3 regions of the Paenibacillus sp. CAA11 genome follow, and region 3 is predicted to be linked to each of the others. Evidence: riboswitches for the same ligand, from Rfam matches in the RefSeq annotation. Region 3 holds a riboswitch; each other region holds the start of a gene.
The links. A riboswitch is a leader RNA that binds a small molecule or an ion and turns the genes downstream of it on or off. The one in region 3 is predicted to bind cyclic di-AMP.
Positions count from the first base shown of each region.

Region 1: it holds a riboswitch for cyclic di-AMP, as region 3 does, so the genes downstream of both, DCC85_RS00490 (C40 family peptidase) here and kdpF (K(+)-transporting ATPase subunit F) in region 3, are expected to answer to the same signal.
Region 2: it holds a riboswitch for cyclic di-AMP, as region 3 does, so the genes downstream of both, DCC85_RS00140 (resuscitation-promoting factor) here and kdpF (K(+)-transporting ATPase subunit F) in region 3, are expected to answer to the same signal.

Region 1 covers NZ_CP028922.1:100,017-105,608, reverse strand. The annotation lists gene DCC85_RS00500 (M1 family metallopeptidase) at 124-2,106, shown strand; gene DCC85_RS00495 (hypothetical protein) at 2,117-2,944, shown strand; cyclic di-AMP (ydaO/yuaA leader) riboswitch at 3,177-3,314, shown strand; gene DCC85_RS00490 (C40 family peptidase) at 3,321-3,812, shown strand; cyclic di-AMP (ydaO/yuaA leader) riboswitch at 4,166-4,304, shown strand; gene DCC85_RS00485 (C40 family peptidase) at 4,309-4,779, shown strand; gene DCC85_RS00480 (GNAT family N-acetyltransferase) at 5,123-5,592, shown strand, end outside.
Region 2 covers NZ_CP028922.1:25,479-31,070, reverse strand. The annotation lists gene DCC85_RS00140 (resuscitation-promoting factor) at 1-1,085, opposite strand, end outside; cyclic di-AMP (ydaO/yuaA leader) riboswitch at 1,352-1,575, opposite strand; gene DCC85_RS00135 (TatD family hydrolase) at 1,791-2,558, opposite strand; gene DCC85_RS00130 (HD domain-containing protein) at 2,575-3,858, opposite strand; gene DCC85_RS00125 (AbrB/MazE/SpoVT family DNA-binding domain-containing protein) at 4,167-4,421, shown strand; gene rsmI (16S rRNA (cytidine(1402)-2'-O)-methyltransferase) at 4,583-5,467, opposite strand; gene DCC85_RS00115 (tRNA1(Val) (adenine(37)-N6)-methyltransferase) at 5,470-5,592, opposite strand, start outside.
Region 3 covers NZ_CP028922.1:669,423-675,014, forward strand. The annotation lists gene DCC85_RS02970 (MFS transporter) at 1-890, opposite strand, end outside; gene DCC85_RS02975 (TetR/AcrR family transcriptional regulator) at 1,070-1,651, shown strand; cyclic di-AMP (ydaO/yuaA leader) riboswitch at 1,986-2,189, shown strand; gene kdpF (K(+)-transporting ATPase subunit F) at 2,448-2,525, shown strand; gene kdpA (potassium-transporting ATPase subunit KdpA) at 2,557-4,233, shown strand; gene kdpB (potassium-transporting ATPase subunit KdpB) at 4,253-5,592, shown strand, end outside.

The sequences.
Region 1 (5,592 bases), 570 kb from region 3:
GTCCCTCCACATCCAGCGCGCTTTCATGCACGCCTTTGTACCTTAATTTTATTTTAGCTAATAATCTTCCAAATGCAAACATATACATGCTGTAGATGCTTGTCAACGGGAGGTATGAAGGGTATGACTGCACCAAAGCACAAAAAAAAAATTTTAGCCGCAGCCGCTCTACTGCTGCTTGCAGGCGCGATTCTTGCAATCAGGGACCCAGCACAGCAAGCTTTCCTTTCGCTTGCTCCAGAAAAGGGCAAGCCCCCTGTCACCAAGGCTGCGAACCCGAGCCCTAAGGAAAGCGTCCAGCAGCCTAGTGCGGAGGTGCTTAGCCATCGGGTAACGGAATATCACATTGATGTCAGCCTGGACGCCCAAAAGCGAACCTTGACCGGTTCACAGACCCTCACCTGGACACATCCGGGACAGAAAACGGTCAACGAAATTTATCTTCACTTATATCCAAATGCATTCGAGTCAGAGAACAGCACATTTATGAAGGAATCCGGCGGCAAGCTTAGAGGAGACTCGATGCCCAAGGATGGCTGGGGGAGCATGAAGCTGAAGGACATACGAACCACGGATGGAATTTCTCTGCTTCATCGCGTTCAGTATGTTCAGCCGGATGACGGGAATGTGACGGACAAGACCTTAGTCAAGGTCAGGCTGCCTCGCCCGGTGAAGGGAGGGGAGGAGCTGACGCTTCAAATTAATTTTGAGGTTCAACTGCCCAAGGTATTTGCCCGTATGGGAACAGCCGGAGACTTCGTGATGGCCGGACAATGGTTCCCTAAGATGAGCGTCTATGAACCAGCGGGGATCCGAAATCGCTCGGCCGAAGGCTGGAATCTCCATCAATATCATGGTACCTCTGAATTTTATTCCGACTTCGGTATATTCAGTGTACGGATCAACGTCCCGGCTGATTATATAGTGGCTGCTACCGGGTTCCCTACCAAGTCAGCGATCATAAAGAATGACCGAAAAACCTATCAGTTCTACGCTGATGATGTCCATGACTTCGCCTGGTCAGCTTCACCTCACTTCGTCTATGCAGAGGAGCCCTTCTCCTCAGCTCAGGTCCCCGGTGTGCGGATCAAGCTGTATCTTGACCCTGCTCATAAGGACCTGAAGGAACGCTATTTCTATGCAGCCAAGGCTGCACTCTCCGCCTACAGCAAGTGGTTTGGGAGCTATCCCTACTCCACATTATCCATCGTCGTTCCCCCGAAGGATGGCAATGGAGCAGGAGGTATGGAATACCCTACGCTCGTGACTGCCTTCGGGGCAAGCAGTGAATCTCCCGGCTACGATCTAGAGCGAACCGTGATCCATGAAATCGCCCATCAATATTTCTATGGCATCATTGCCAGCAATGAATTTGAGGAGCCTTGGCTTGATGAGGGCTTTGCCTCCTACGCTGAAGACAAGCTCATGGAGCAGGAATATGGCATAGTCTCCAATCTTCCTATCCAATCCAGCCTTGTGACTTCGCCGATGCCTCTCCAATTATCGGCCTGGAAATATGGCTCTGCTGAGGTTTACGCGCAAAACGCCTACACGAGGGGCAAGCTGCTTCTGAAGGACTTAGAACGCCAGCTGGGCAGTAAAAAGATGGCTAAAGTGATGGCTGCATATAGCGCCAAATATCGTTTTAAGCACCCCGCTACCTCCGATTTTCAAAAGGTGGTCGAAAAGACAACGGGGCAATCCTGGAAGAATTACTTCAATCAATATGTATATGGCGGACATATGCCCGATTACGCCATTCAGGATATCACGATTCACCCGGGCAAGAACGGGACCGGTTATGAATCCTGGGTCGATGTCAGCCGTAAGAGCGGCATCGCTCACGAGGTTCCTCTTGTCTTTGTCTTCAAGGATGGACATACAGAACGCAAGACGTGGGATGCCAAGACAGCCCTGACCCGGTTCAAGTTCAGCTACAAGGAGCCACTGGCTTGGGCCATGGTTGACCCGGCTTACACCCTGGTGCTGGAGAACAAGCATATGAACAACTACCTCAAGGCAGAGGTTGATCCCGTAATTCGTTCACGCCTAAACTTAAGCGTCACCAAGCTGCTCGAAGCGCTGCTTGGATCGCTATCCTGGTGAGGTGACAAACATGCATTATATAAAACAAGGTCTGGGCAGCGCGAAGAGACAAATTGCGGTTGCAATCCTCTTATTTCTGTACCAGCTGCTTTGGGGAGTATTCCTATACCGGATTGTAGACTCCGTAATTGCTCCGGCCCTAAGGCGCTACCCTGAATCAGAGGTTGGACAGCTTAGCCGCCTCCTGTACCTTATAGAAGGCCAACATGAGCTGCAGACCAGCTCGGACGTGAAGCTGGTGCTCGGCCTTATTGCAGGCATGTTCCTCTTCCGCTTGATACTTACTCCTCTCATCAGGGCCGGCATATATAACGGATTATTGGGCGAGGCAGATGAGGAGGGGGCCGGCTGGCTGTTCTTCCAAGGAATGCGCAAATGCTGGAAGCCTGTAGCCATCCTCTATGCTATAGAACTGCTCTTAATATTAATCCCGTCTATTTGGCTTCTGCCTGAGCTTTACAGCCTGCTTCCGGGACTTCTGCAAGGCACGACCGGCGCAATGCTCAAGTTTGGCGTCATTCTGGCCAGTCTCGGGATTTGGAGTTATCTCGTCAAGCAAGGCCTGCTCTATGTCACATTCGGATGGCTCTCGCAAACAGGGATTGCCCCTTCTCTCATGCAATATGTTCGCAAACTGCCGGCTGTGCTTGCCGTATCCTGTATCCTCGGCGCTGCTGCCCTTCTGGCCGCAGGCATGTTCAGCACAGCCGCCTGGATCTGGACGGGCCTTATTGGACTAATCCTGCAGCAATCCTATCCATTTATTCGCAGTTTCTTCCGTATCTGGTCGGTATCCTCGCAATATCATCTCTGGAAAAAAAGTTATCAAAAAAATTAATCAAATAGTCGGACCATCTTGTACTTCCCAGGTCTGATAAGGCCTCCGCCTGACGACGGAGGTCTTTTTGATGCTCTCATCACTCAAAATCTCGCAATTACTCGTTGCCAAAAGATACCTGTGTTTGTTACAATAACACCAATGAAAGTAAAGTAACAACTTTGTAATTCTTTTTTAATAATTTAGCAGGAATTTCGACAGATATGTCGAATATCTACTTTTAGATGCAAAATATATAAGAAAGCCTAATTCCCGAGCATCCGGGAAGCGGGGGAACCGTTTTGGGTGAATTGATCTCGCAAGAGAGGGATCATAGGGAACCTTCAACCGAATCCTTAAGCTAACCTCGCAGGCGTTGGAAGGAGTTTACGTCAGTTTGAAGAAGAAGTTGACCGCAGCAGCTGTAAGTTTTGCCATTATGTTTACCTTAGGAACTGGAAGCGCTTTTGCTGATACCAAATTGGACTCTGTTGTCGATTCGGCTATTGGCACACCTTATAAATCTGGCGGAACTACTACAAGTGGATTTGATTGCTCCGGATTTACAAGATATGTGTTCAATAAGCTCGGCATCAAGCTTCCTCACCAATCTGGATCCCAGTTCAAGATGGGTACGGCAATAGACAAAAGTGAACTGATTGCTGGAGACTTAGTGTTCTTCAACACCTCAGGCAAAGGGATCTCCCACGTTGGGGTATATGTCGGCGACGGAAAGTTTGCCCATGCCTCTTCCTCTAAAGGAGTTACCGTTAGCAATTTGAGCGACAGCTATTACGTCAAACGTTACGTTGGAGCTAAACGCATTATGAGCAATGATGTTTTCGAATCCGTCGCCGACGAGTCCCAAGACAACGACGATGTAGAATAAGAAAACCTCCTGTGCTGAGCCCGCAGCGATTCTTGCCGGAATCGATTCTGCGGGTTTTTTTCTATTTCTACATCGTACCATCTATTACCCCTCCCCAAAGGCAATAAACCGCAGATTTAGCCGTTTTCCCAAAAAAAGTGAGAGCAAAACTTGCCAAAGCCTAACCCATTTGTTACAATGATCAAGTAAATGGTAACAACTTTGTAATCATTGGTCGTACGTCGGAATGAGGAAACGCGAGTTCCCCGGAAAGGTATTGCGTTCTTCCAACCTAAGATTCGAATCCACTAGATTCGAATGAACAAATAACCCTTACCCCTTGGGGTAAAGGCTATTTCAACCACAGGTGCACTAACAATAACCAGCCGAATTCCCAAGCACCTGGGAAACGGGGGAACCAGTTATGGGTGAATTGACCTCGATTACAGAGGGTCATAGGGAACCTTCAACCGAATCCTCAAGCTAACCTCGCAGGCCTTGGAAGGAGTTTGACATCTTGAGAAAGACACTGACAGCAGCGGCGATGAGCTTGACTATTCTGTTCACCATGGGTACAGGTAATGCCTTCGCTGACTCCAACTTGGACAAAGTCGTAAATTCGGTATATGGAACGCCCTACAAAATGGGTGGAACCACCGTCAAAGGCTTTGACTGTTCCGGATTTACCAAATATGTGTTCAAGAAAATGGGCGTAACACTGGCGCGTCAATCGAAAGCACAGTTCAAACAGGGAACCAGTGTAGCTAAGAGCCAACTGAAAGAAGGAGATTTGGTCTTCTTCAACACCTTAGGTAACGGTGTATCTCATGTTGGTATTTACGTTGGAAATGGAAAGTTTGCGCATGCCTCTTCCTCTAAAGGCATCCACATCGACAAATTAAGCAACAGCTATTATCAAAACCGTTACGTTGGAGCTAAACGCATTTTGAGCAAGTATACTTATCGTTTGTTTGCAACAGAGCTTTAACCTTCCGCACAAAGGTCAAAGCTGACATAACCGCATTGCCTATGCATGACCGCGGGCGATTCTTGCCGGAATCGACTTGCGGTCTTTTTTTTGCCATCCTACATGTTATAACGCAGCAACCAGGCAAAAGGTTCCAAAAAATTTTTTTACAATATACTTCATTGGTCCTAAACCAACTTCTATGATCTTCCTACCGCTTTTATACCCCTTGGTCCGATCCTGAAACATCTATCGCCCATCTTATAAAATTTTGCTTAGCACGCCATTTTGCATTCAACCAGCCCAATCGGGTACATTGTTCTTAAGGTCTTAAGTCTTTCACTGTAAAAAGGAGGAACGCCCTATGAAAAACTCTCCCCCTCCATTCCACATCGCTTCGATGGAGGAAGCTCATGCAGAGATTATTTGCTCCTGGGTATATGAGCCTCCTTACAATATATACGGCTGGCTTCCCTGGGAGCAGATGAAGGCCCTTGAGGTTGAATTTGGCGATCCCCTGCTGCGCCGAGAACAATATGTATCTGTCCTCGACCAGGATGACAACTTGTGCGGATTTGCCCAGTACTTCCCCATGCAGGGCGTTACCCGGCTTGGTATCGGCATGAGACCCGATCTGTGCGGTCACGGACAGGGAGAGGCCTTTGTCCGGGCCATTGCCGACGGCGCACGCCAAAGAAACCCAGATCATGAAATTGACCTGGAGGTGCTGACCTGGAACAACCGAGCCATTCGTGCTTATCAGAAGGCCGGCTTCACTATTACCGACCTCTATGAGCGCCAGACCCCTGACGGGCCAAAGCCTTTCTACTGTAT
Region 2 (5,592 bases), 640 kb from region 3:
AAACTATCATAATACACATCGATTTTGTTGCCTTTAATGGCGCCACCGGTATCTTCCGCACGGCGGAAGCCTACCCCCTCAATATATACCCACCAGCCCAGTGGGATCACTTTCGGGTCAACCGCAATCGTTCTGCCTTCCGTTACGCTTGTTCCTGATGCTGTCTTCGTTCCAATTCCGCTTTCCTCCGAGGAGTAGGCCGTCATGGATACATTTTTAATCAGCTTTTTATATTTAAAACTTACGCCGCCCTTAGTGACCTTATTGTTCTGGCTTATCTTCACCGCTCCGGGTTCCCGGGTGATGCTGGCAGACAGGACCTCGGGCTTAGGCTTAACCGGCTCGGGCTTCTTCGTGCCGACGGCAATGATCTTCGCCTGGGGCTTCTTCTCGACCGTCTTGTTCAGCCATCTCTTAGAGACAAATTCTCCGTCCTGAAACACTTTCTCTACTCGGCTCACGACCTTACCGTTGCTGCCTTGCTGAACCACCTTGGTCTTGCCGACAAGCAGGGTAGGATCTTTCTTCTTCACGACCTGATAAGGAACTGTAATCGGCTCCTCTACCGTATGTTTGTTCACGCGGACTACACGGATTTTCAAGTCGGGAGTAATGCCGGCTGAAAGCGAAGGATACACTTTATCTTGTTCCGATACAGAAACGCCTAGTTTGGTAAAGACGCTCTTAACGGTATCTTCTGTGGTGTAGTAGCTATTGCTCTTGCCGTCAGCAAGCACAGTAACTTTCACAGCGCGGTCAATCACGATCTGATCGCCGTCCTTAAGCTCACTGTCTACTGCAGCTGAAATATCATCCTGCGGTTTAAGCTCGATGGATTGTTCATCCAGCAGGGACCCCACCGATGAGGTTCGAGTCTCAACGGTTTGCTCCTTCCCGTCAATTACCAGATGAATGCTCTTGCTCGCCTGACCGTATACCCAGGCCAATACGATGCAAACTACCGCGATGGCTAATATAGCGAATATTGAAATGAGACGTACCTTGTCATGCTTCCATCGCAACGCGTAAGACATACTGGATGATCGTGAACCATGGGTTGTTTCGTTCTTTCTGAACACGCCCACTTCTTCCGTCCTCCTCCATAGCCTCGCCGTCTAGGTTGATGCATGATTACATATGACGCGACTATATACCGATTTTTTACGGAACGCTATAAAGCCCTGCATTCCGCATCCTTCCCCAGTCTGTTTGGCATAAAGTCACCCCCGTTTTACAACAGTATGACGTGCCTATCAGTTTTATTCAAAACAAAAGAAGCCATAGAAAGAGTTAGAGGAACTCTTTCGTGGCTTCCGAAAATGTCTTGGATGCTTGATAGGACGCACGAGGTTGCCTCTCTCATATGACGCTTACGGGGTTAGCTGTCGGGTTCGGGCGTAGAGAGACGCCCTATCTCAGTTCACCCGCTCATGGCGAGTGACCTCAAATTCACCCCAAAGACCCGGTAAAGAAATCGAAATGCTTGAAGCCCATCAAGTAGCATTAAATCAAAGCAAGCTTCAGCGCATCGGTTCCCCCGTTCTCCAGAAATAGGAGATTCAGCGAGACTGGTTCATGGAACCATGTAAGGACTGACGTTCCGGCGTAGCCGAATGACGCAAATCCATTACTGAAAAGATTCTATCCTTTTTGGAACCATGTTGTAAAGGAGAGATCAACTACGTTTTTTTAAAAAAATGGTTAAAAATCTGTAATAAACTCTGTTTTTTTAATTAAAAAACATTAATCTTTTCCAAAATCTCGTTTTTTCATCGGTTTTGCTCCCGATATCAGCGAATGTCAAATCGTTCCAGTGCATTTTGGGTAGTGATTTGCGCGATTTCCTCCAAGGACATCCCCTTGAGCTCGGCCGCCATCTCAGCCACTAAACGAACGTGAGCAGACTCATTTCTTTTTCCACGGAATGGGTGTGGTGTTAAATATGGGGAGTCCGTTTCAATGAGCAAACGATCGAGTGGAACCTGTTTTAGGACCTCTTTAGGCTGCTTTGCATTTTTAAACGTGATCGGCCCGCCAAACGAGATATGGAATCCCATATTCATACATAATTTGGCAGTTTCCCAGCTTCCTGAAAACGAATGCATGATGCCTCCAACTTCGCTGGCCTTCTCTTCCCGCAAAATCTTCACAATATCCTCATGTGCGTCACGATCATGAATGACAATCGGCATGCCAAGCTCTCGGGCCAATCCGATTTGACGGCGGAAGACCTGATGCTGCACTTCTTTGGGGGAAGTATCCCAGTAGTAATCAAGTCCAATTTCCCCAATGGCTACCACCTTGTCATGCTTGCACAGCTCAGCAATCCAGTCCAAATCCTCGTCCAGCATAGTAATTGCGTCCTGCGGATGCCATCCGACGGCAGCGTATATGAAATCATAAGTTTCAGCAAGCTTCATGGTCGAAGGGATCGTCTCCCGGTTAAATCCGACATTAACCATCCGGGTTACACCGGCTTCAACAGCACGGGCAATCGTCTCCTCCCGATCTTCGTCAAATTGTGGTGCATCCAGATGCGTATGAGTATCAAACAGCATATTGTACAGTTCCTCCTTACACTTCAAAAAGTTGTGCGATATGTTGCGGCAGTTGGTCCTTTACCGCTTCCAGCTTCTCCTTCGGATAATACAAATGGCAACGGCCACGGTGTAGACCGCTAATCGAACGAACGATATCGGATACCTCAGAAATTTCGCGCAGATTGTCCTGCCTGTCCAGCAGCAGAATCTCCTTGCCCTTCAGCTCATCATCAGGACGGAACACATCATAAGGCAGGTCTGTCGGAAAATCAATTTCTAAGTCATATTCAGCATTCAGCCCTACTTGTGCGAATGCGCTGCGCAGCTGATCGACCATTTCCATATCGATATGATCAAGTTCTACATATTTATACAGCCTTCTATCTAAAAATCTGGCACAGAGGCTGCCCAGAAGCTCATCTTCTTCATTTGTCCACTGCATGAAGGCCGTCTGCACCAAAGCTTCATCCAGAAGCAGATATTCTGTAACCGTCAGCTCCCGCTCAAAGAGCCCCGGAAGAGGATCTGGGAGGAAGCGGAACCCATAACCCTGCTGATGAAGCTCTTTGGCTCTGCGGAAGATCTGTCTAAGCAGAATTTCCGAGCTCCGGGTGACCGGGTGGAAATACACCTGCCAATACATTTGATACCTCGACATGAGGTAGTCCTCGACAGCATGCATACCCGATTCCTTGACAACCACCCGCCCCTGAAAGGGACGCAGCATACGAAGGATGCGATCCATATCAATGGTGCCATAATTCACGCCTGTAAAATAAGCGTCGCGCAGCAGGTAGTCCATTCGATCTGCATCTAGCGGACTGGATACCAGGTTAACCACAATAGGCTTCTCATAGTCTTTGCGAATAACCGCAGCAACCTTCTCCGGGAAATCCGAAGACACTCTTCGAAGGACCTCCGCTACCTGTGTATCCCCCACCAAAATTTTGCACGTCCAATCTTCATGATTCATATCGAAGGCTTCTTCAATGGAATGAGAGAAGGGGCCGTGGCCAAGATCATGAAGAAGTGCCGCACATAATGCCAGCAGTCGTTCTTCATGAGGCCATCCGGAATAGCCGCTGCGTTCGAATTGAGAGATAATCCGGCGCGTAATTTCATAGACGCCTAAAGAATGAGAAAACCGGCTATGTTCTGCCCCATGAAAGGTTAAATAAGATGTACCCAACTGACGGATACGCCGCAACCGCTGAAATTCTGGGGTATTAATCAGAGCCCAAATAATTTCGTCCTGTACATGAACGTAGTTATGAACCGGATCTTTAAATACCTTCTCTTCACGAAGTGATCGATACATAAGAATTGAACCACCTTTCATTCAAGCTAAAAAAATAAAATAATCTCTATTGTCGACTACTTTTGTCGAATGATGTCGTTTCATGATGGCTTTGTCTAAAGAGCGGCGAAAGTTGACGAAATAAGTATCTACGCCTTATTATAAGGGTTCTTAGAGGTTAAAATAACTTTTTCAGGAAACAATCTTCTTTTTTATCCATTAATAGGTTGACTAATCTGGCAATGGTTGGTATTATAAAAAGCAGAAAAAAGAGAACTGTGTCGAATCGTGACGCATTTAAACTATAGCGAGAGGGGCAATCATCGGTTATGATGAAATCAACAGGTATTGTAAGAAAAGTAGATGAACTGGGACGGGTTGTTATCCCTATTGAATTGCGCCGCACACTTGGCATCGGTGAGAAAGACGCCCTTGAAATTTATGTGGACGGCGAGCGCATCATGTTAAAGAAGTATGAGCCTGCATGTATTTTCTGCGGTAATGCAGAGAATGTAACCTACTTCAAAGGCAAAATTGTTTGCCACGAATGTCTCAGTGAGCTTCCTACACCTGTGACAAATTAAGATTTATAGTATATAATAGTTTTACTGAATCTGTTAATTCTAACCTTTTTCATATCTCCTTGGTGCCTTCCTTGGCTTGAACCCGGCCTTGTGAAGGCCATTTTTTTGCCTTATTTAGGAAAAAACCGTATATTCATGCACGCCCGCCGCAGCGGAGGATATTATAACAATGCGTTATAAATATCCCGCTTTGACACCCCTCGGTCTCCCGCTGTTCTCTTCATAGCTTCTTTGCGATCCAGCCCTTCCTCTACATAATGACCTACATGTTCCTCTAGGGTCAAGTTTTGCCACCAAGCGTCTCTACGCTGCTGCACTTCCTCTGCTTCAGCTCCCCCAATGACGATACAATATTCCCCCAGGGGTGGATGTTCTTCTAAATGCTTCAGACAGCTGCTCGCTGTGCCACGGGCGATTTCTTCATATCTCTTGGTAAGCTCTCTGGCGAGCGTCACACTTCTATCACCCAGTACCTCAAGAATCGCCTCTAAGGTCTTCATTACGCGGTGAGGGGATTCATACAGCAAAATACTGCCTTCGTAATCTTCAACCGAACGCAGCTGCTCCTCCTTAGCCCTTTTCTCCCGCGGCAGAAAACCAAGAAATTGAAAGCGCTCTGTGCCAAGCCCAGATACAATGAGCGCAGATAAAGCCGCATTGGCTCCAGGGACAGGAATGACGGAAATCCCCGCCTCCAAAGCCAGCTTGACCAGGTCACTTCCAGGGTCTGAAATAGCCGGCAATCCGGCATCACTGACCAGGGCTAAATTTTTTCCTTCTATTATATAGCGTATTAATTCAGGGCCACTGGCCGCCTTATTATGCTCATGATAGCTGAACAGCTTCTTGTTTGTAATTTCAAAATGCGCCAGCAGCTTTCGGGTCTGCCGGGTGTCCTCTGCCGCGATCAGATCGGCCTCCTGAAGGATCCGAACAGCCCGGTAGGTCATATCCTCCAGGTTGCCAATCGGTGTCGCGACCAGAAACAGCTTGCCAGGGGAATCTGGCGCCTGCTCCTCAAAGCTTTTTTGCAGATTCAAATTCATGATTAACAATCCCCTTTATCTCTCATAGATCCATAATAAATGTCCATAATCTCCGGGCAGTACTCCCCATTCTCTTCATATACGATCAATGGAGGAAGCAGCCTGATATCCGGCTTACCGTCTCT
Region 3 (5,592 bases):
GAGCATAGCAGCAGAAGCAGGGCTATACCGCTGACCGCTTGGCCTAGCCCGCGGTCTGCGAGCCTTCCGGCTCGGGCCGCTCCGAAGGCGCCCGCTGCTCCGGCGAGGCCGAAGGCGCCGATCGCGGTATGGGACAGCGAGAAGGGCGGTGCGCTCAGCGGCAGCACCAGCGGCGTCCACAGCGTGCTGAACGCCGTAAAGATGAATAAGGCCAGCAAGGCCCTTATTCGCAGCACCCGCTCCTGGATGAACAAGGTGAAAACAGACAGAAGCAGCTTCGAATATGGCATGCGGCTATGCCGCTTCTCGTCTGCTGGAAGCATGCGCCGCAGCAGCATGGACGAGATCAGCAGCAGCAGGGCGGAGACAAGGTAGACGGAGCGCCAGCCGGCAAGATCGGTCAGCAGCCCGGCGGCGGTTCTGGCCAGCAAGATGCCGATCACGACGCCGCTTGTGACCTGGCCAACGATGCGGCCTCGTGAGGAGGGGGAGGCTAGAGCTGCTGCGAAGGCGACCAAAGTTTGGGTGACAACGGCGAGCAGCCCCACGACAGCTATGCCGGCGAGAAAGACCATGCTGTTTGGAGCTAAGGCTACAATCAGTAAGGCCAGCACGGATAACCCCATCTGGCCGGTCACGAGCCTGCGGCGGTCCCATAGATCGCCGAGCGGGACGAGCAGAGCTAGACCTAGGGCGTAACAAACCTGGGTAACCGTAATAACCGCACCGACATGTGCAGGTAAAATGCCAAACTCTGATGCTATAGAGTCCAAAAGAGGCTGAGCGTAATAAATATTGGCAACAGATAGCCCGCAGGCTACGGCAAACAACCATGGCAGCAGCCCGGTCATGGAGCTCGGCTGTACGGCTCTGGATTTTGTATTTGACATCAGAATAACCTACTTTCATTTTATAATACATACTGATCGGTATAAAATAATATTATGAATCATAAGGAGGATGTGGTCTGTTTGTCAAGATGAATTATGTAAATCATTGACATGTTCAAGCTTTTTAACTTAATATTTATTTACTTGTTGGTATAGTAAGAGGGGAGGAAGGATCATCCATGGTGAGACCTCGGGAATTTGTTAAGGAGCAGGCGCTGGAAGAAGCCATGCAGTTATTTTGGGACAAAGGCTATGAAGCTACCTCGTTAAGTGATTTAACGGCTGGCATGGGCATTCAGCGTCCGAGTCTGTATGCCGCCTTCGGGGATAAGAAGCAGCTGTTTGAATCGGCACTGCGCAAGTACACGGCAGAGCATGCCTTGCACGTAAAAACGATGCTAGCGGCCGGGGCTTCAGTCAAGGAGGGATTTCGCCTTTTGTTCGAAGGGGTTGTGGATGAAGCGGGTCAAGGCGACAGCTCACGGGGCTGCTTCTGCATTAATACGATGGTGGAGCTGGCCCCGCATGATGAGAAATTCGAAATTTTGACCCGTGAGCATCAGATGTATCTAGCGGCCATATTTCAGGAAGCTCTGGAGAAGGGGAAAGAGGCAGGCGAATTAGCACCCAAGCTGAATGTCAAGGCCGTGGCACAGACACTGGTGGTTTCGCTTATCGGGCTAACGGTGCTGATGAAGTCACGCCCGGACCGGGCGTTTGCAGATCATTCCATACAGATGGTGCTTGGTCTGATTGACTAGGTTGTCTGAGGGTCTATGGGTCTATGCTGCCATCAGGTTAGCCTCTTATTTAGGCTCATCAGGTACGGAAGATGCTGCATAACGACAGCAAGTAAAGCCTCCTGCCGAATTTTAGAGTTCAGGGGGAGGCTTTGCAGGTCCTCATGTGTGATTTTCGAAAAATTATGAAAACAGCATGAAAAACAAAGCAATTCATCGGAACGTGTGAATTTTATTTATAATTTTCAGTTTTTTGAATCCAGCGCAGCTCCTTTTTCGTGATTTTGCCAAAAACATAATTTTACAATCTACATGGTGCAGAGGTATGATTCGTCTCGTACCTGAAAACCACATATTCGCAAGTCCGCTTAATTTCCTGTAAAGGAAAGCGGGGGAACCAACAATGATCAGGCCGGGAAGTGGGAGCCGGAAGATCATTAGGGGTGAATCCTGTTCAGTCGCCAGCAGGGCAAGTGCCTGCATGGTCCAAGAACGGGTAGGGCGACTCTCACCGCCCGAATCCGACAGCTAACCTCGTCAGCGTATGGAGAGAGGATGGTGTCATGTGACCGTTATTTAAGATCACGGGGATATTCCTCTGTGGTCTTTTTTGTTGTGCCATGAAATGGATGATTAGGATCTTGATGGCTCTGTCCTTACAGAGCGGACTATTTATTTGCAAGGTTTGCAAGGGAAGGAGCGCAACATAAATGACGGATCTATATATGCTAGCCCTTCTTGCTATGGGCTTTGGCTTGATTGTCTTGTTCCTGTTCTGGTGCTCACGGGTCGTGGATGATAAAAGGGGGGCTAAGCGATGATTTTGATCCTAATCGTAACCCTGCTGCTGTTCATCTATCTGGTCTATGCTCTGATTCACCCTGAGAAATTCTAGGCAGGCTATGAAGAATTAGGAGGAACCTGATATGGGCATCGTGCAAATTGCAGTTGTCATTGTGATATTGATCCTGCTGGTTAAGCCGGTAGGTACTTATTTGTTCCATGTGTTCTCAAATGAGCCGAATAGGCTGGAGCGCTGGTTTGGTCCGGCAGAGCGCGGCATTTACAGACTGATTGGCCTTAAATCGACGAAGGGCATGTCTTGGAAAAAGTATGCGCTCAGCTTCCTGCTGACGAATCTTGTGCTTGTGATCTTCAGCTACTTGATTCTGAAGCTGCAGGGAGGACTGCCATTCAATCCCTCAGGCACGAAAGGCATGGAAGGAACGCTGAACTTCAATACGGTGATCAGCTTCATGACCAACACCAATCTGCAGCATTACAGCGGGGAGACCGGGCTGACTTACTTCTCGCAGATGGCTGTTATTACTATGATGATGTTCACCTCTGCTGCCAGCGGTTTTGCCGTTGCGATTGCGTTTGTAAGGGGGATTACTGGCAGAGCCTCTGTAGGTAATTTTTTTCAGGATTTTGTCAAGGCGCATACGCGTGTGTTCATCCCGCTGGCGTTGATCGTCTGCCTGGCTCTTGTGGCCCTTCACGTCCCGCAGACTCTGAAGCCGGCAGCCGACGTGGTGACGCTTGAAGGAAGCCGGCAGGAAATCGCTATGGGGCCGGTTGCATCGCTGGAGGCGATTAAGCATCTGGGCACGAACGGGGGCGGATTTTTCGGGGCGAACTCGGCTCACCCCTTCGAGAATCCGAGTCCGCTGACGAATGTGATTGAGATCTTGTCCATGTGGACGCTCCCGGCTGCATTGCCGTATACCTTTGGCCTGTTTGCCAAGAACAAGCGGCAGGGCTGGGTGATCTTCGGCGCCATGATGATCTTGTTCATCCTGCTGCTGTCCCTTAATTACTATGCGGAAAGCCGCGGAAATCCGGCAATACAGGCCATGGGCATCGATGCTTCGCAAGGGAATATGGAAGGCAAGGAGGTGCGCTTCGGCATCCCTCAATCCTCGCTGTTTACGACGGTTACAACCGCAGCTACCACCGGCAGTGTGAACAATATGCATGATGCGCAGACGCCGCTTGGCAGTATTACACCGCTGGCCTTGATGATGCTGAACAATGTGTTTGGCGGCAAAGGGGTAGGACTGATCAACATGCTGATGTACGGCATTCTTGGCGTATTCCTCTGCGGTCTGATGGTAGGCAGAACGCCGGAGTTTCTCCGGAAGAAGATTGAAGCCCGGGAGATGAAGCTGATTGCGATTGCGATTCTTATCCATCCGCTGATTATTCTGGCCCCGACCGCTGCGGCTTTTCTGACAAAGCTTGGCTATGGAGCGGTCAGCAACCCGGGCTTTCACGGGTTATCCCAGGTGCTGTATGAATTTACTTCTTCGGCCGCCAATAACGGTTCCGGATTTGAGGGGCTGGCGGATAATACGCCGTTCTGGAACCTGGCGACCGGGGGCGTTATGCTGCTCGGCCGATACATTTCAATAGCGGCGATGCTGGCGGTAGCCGGTTCGCTGCTGCGCAAGAAGCCGGTTCCTGAGACGGTGGGGACGTTCAGAACGGATAGCCGGTTGTTTACCGGTATCTTGATCGGGACCGTGCTGATTATTGGGGCCCTTACCTTCCTTCCGGTCATTGTGCTTGGACCGGTGGCCGAATATCTGACCCTGGGTTAGAAGAGGAGAGAGTATAATCATGAGTAAATTACAGAGAAAGAAGCTGCTGACCGGGCCAATGGTCCGGAATGCCGTCAAGGATAGCGTGGTCAAATTGAACCCGATCACCCTACTGAAGAATCCGGTAATGTTCGTGGTGGAAATCGGTACAGTGCTGGTTCTGGTGATGATTCTCTTCCCCGGATATTTCGGGGCCGCAGCTTCAAGAGGGTTCAATATTGCGGTGTTTCTGATTCTGCTGTTTACCGTTCTGTTCGCGAACTTTGCGGAGGCGCTGGCAGAGGGCAGGGGGAAGGCGCAGGCCAATTCCCTAAAGCGGACCAAGCAGGATATCACGGCTAGGAAGGTGACGGGCACCGTTGTTAAGAAGGTATCCTCCTCGGAGCTGAGAAAAGGGGATGTGGTCATCGTCAGCCAAGGCGAACTGATCCCGGGAGACGGTGAAGTGATCGAAGGGCTGGCTTCTGTGGACGAATCCGCTATTACTGGGGAGTCAGCTCCGGTGATCAAGGAGGCTGGCGGTGATTTCAACTCGGTGACCGGGGGAACCCGGGTGGTCAGCGATGAGATCAAGGTGCGGATTACCAGTGATCCGGGAGAGTCTTTTCTGGACCGGATGATCTCGCTCGTCGAGGGTGCGGAGCGCCAGAAGACGCCGAATGAGATTGCGCTGAATACGCTTCTGATCAGCCTGACGCTGATTTTTCTCATCGTGGTGGTTACCCTGCGGCCTATCGCCGATTATCTTCATGCCGATTTGGAAATTCCGGTGCTGATTGCGCTCTTGGTATGCTTGATTCCTACCACTATCGGTGGCCTGCTGTCTGCCATTGGGATTGCGGGTATGGACCGGGTCACCCAGTTCAATGTGCTCGCCATGTCGGGCAAGGCTGTGGAGGCGGCTGGCGATATTAACACGATGATACTGGATAAGACCGGAACGATCACCTTCGGCAACCGGATGGCCAGCGAGTTCATTCCGACAGCCGGAACGGCTGAAGAGGAGCTGACGAATTGGGCGGTGATCAGCTCCTTGAAGGATGAGACGCCGGAAGGGCGCTCGGTGCTGGAGCTGGCCAAGGCGCTGGGACGACTCGATGAGAGCCTGCTGCAAACCGCCGGAGAATTCATCGAGTTTAAAGCCGAAACCCGCATGAGCGGCATGGATCTGCCGGACGGGCGCAAGGTCCGCAAAGGAGCCGTTGATGCTGTAAGACGCTGGGTTATGGACCAGCAAGGGGATGTGCCTGCCGATCTGGTAGCCATAGGAGAGCAGGTCTCCAGGCTTGGCGGAACCCCGCTGGCGGTGGCAGTGGATCATCGGGTTCTTGGAGTGATCTATCTCAAGGATACGGTGAA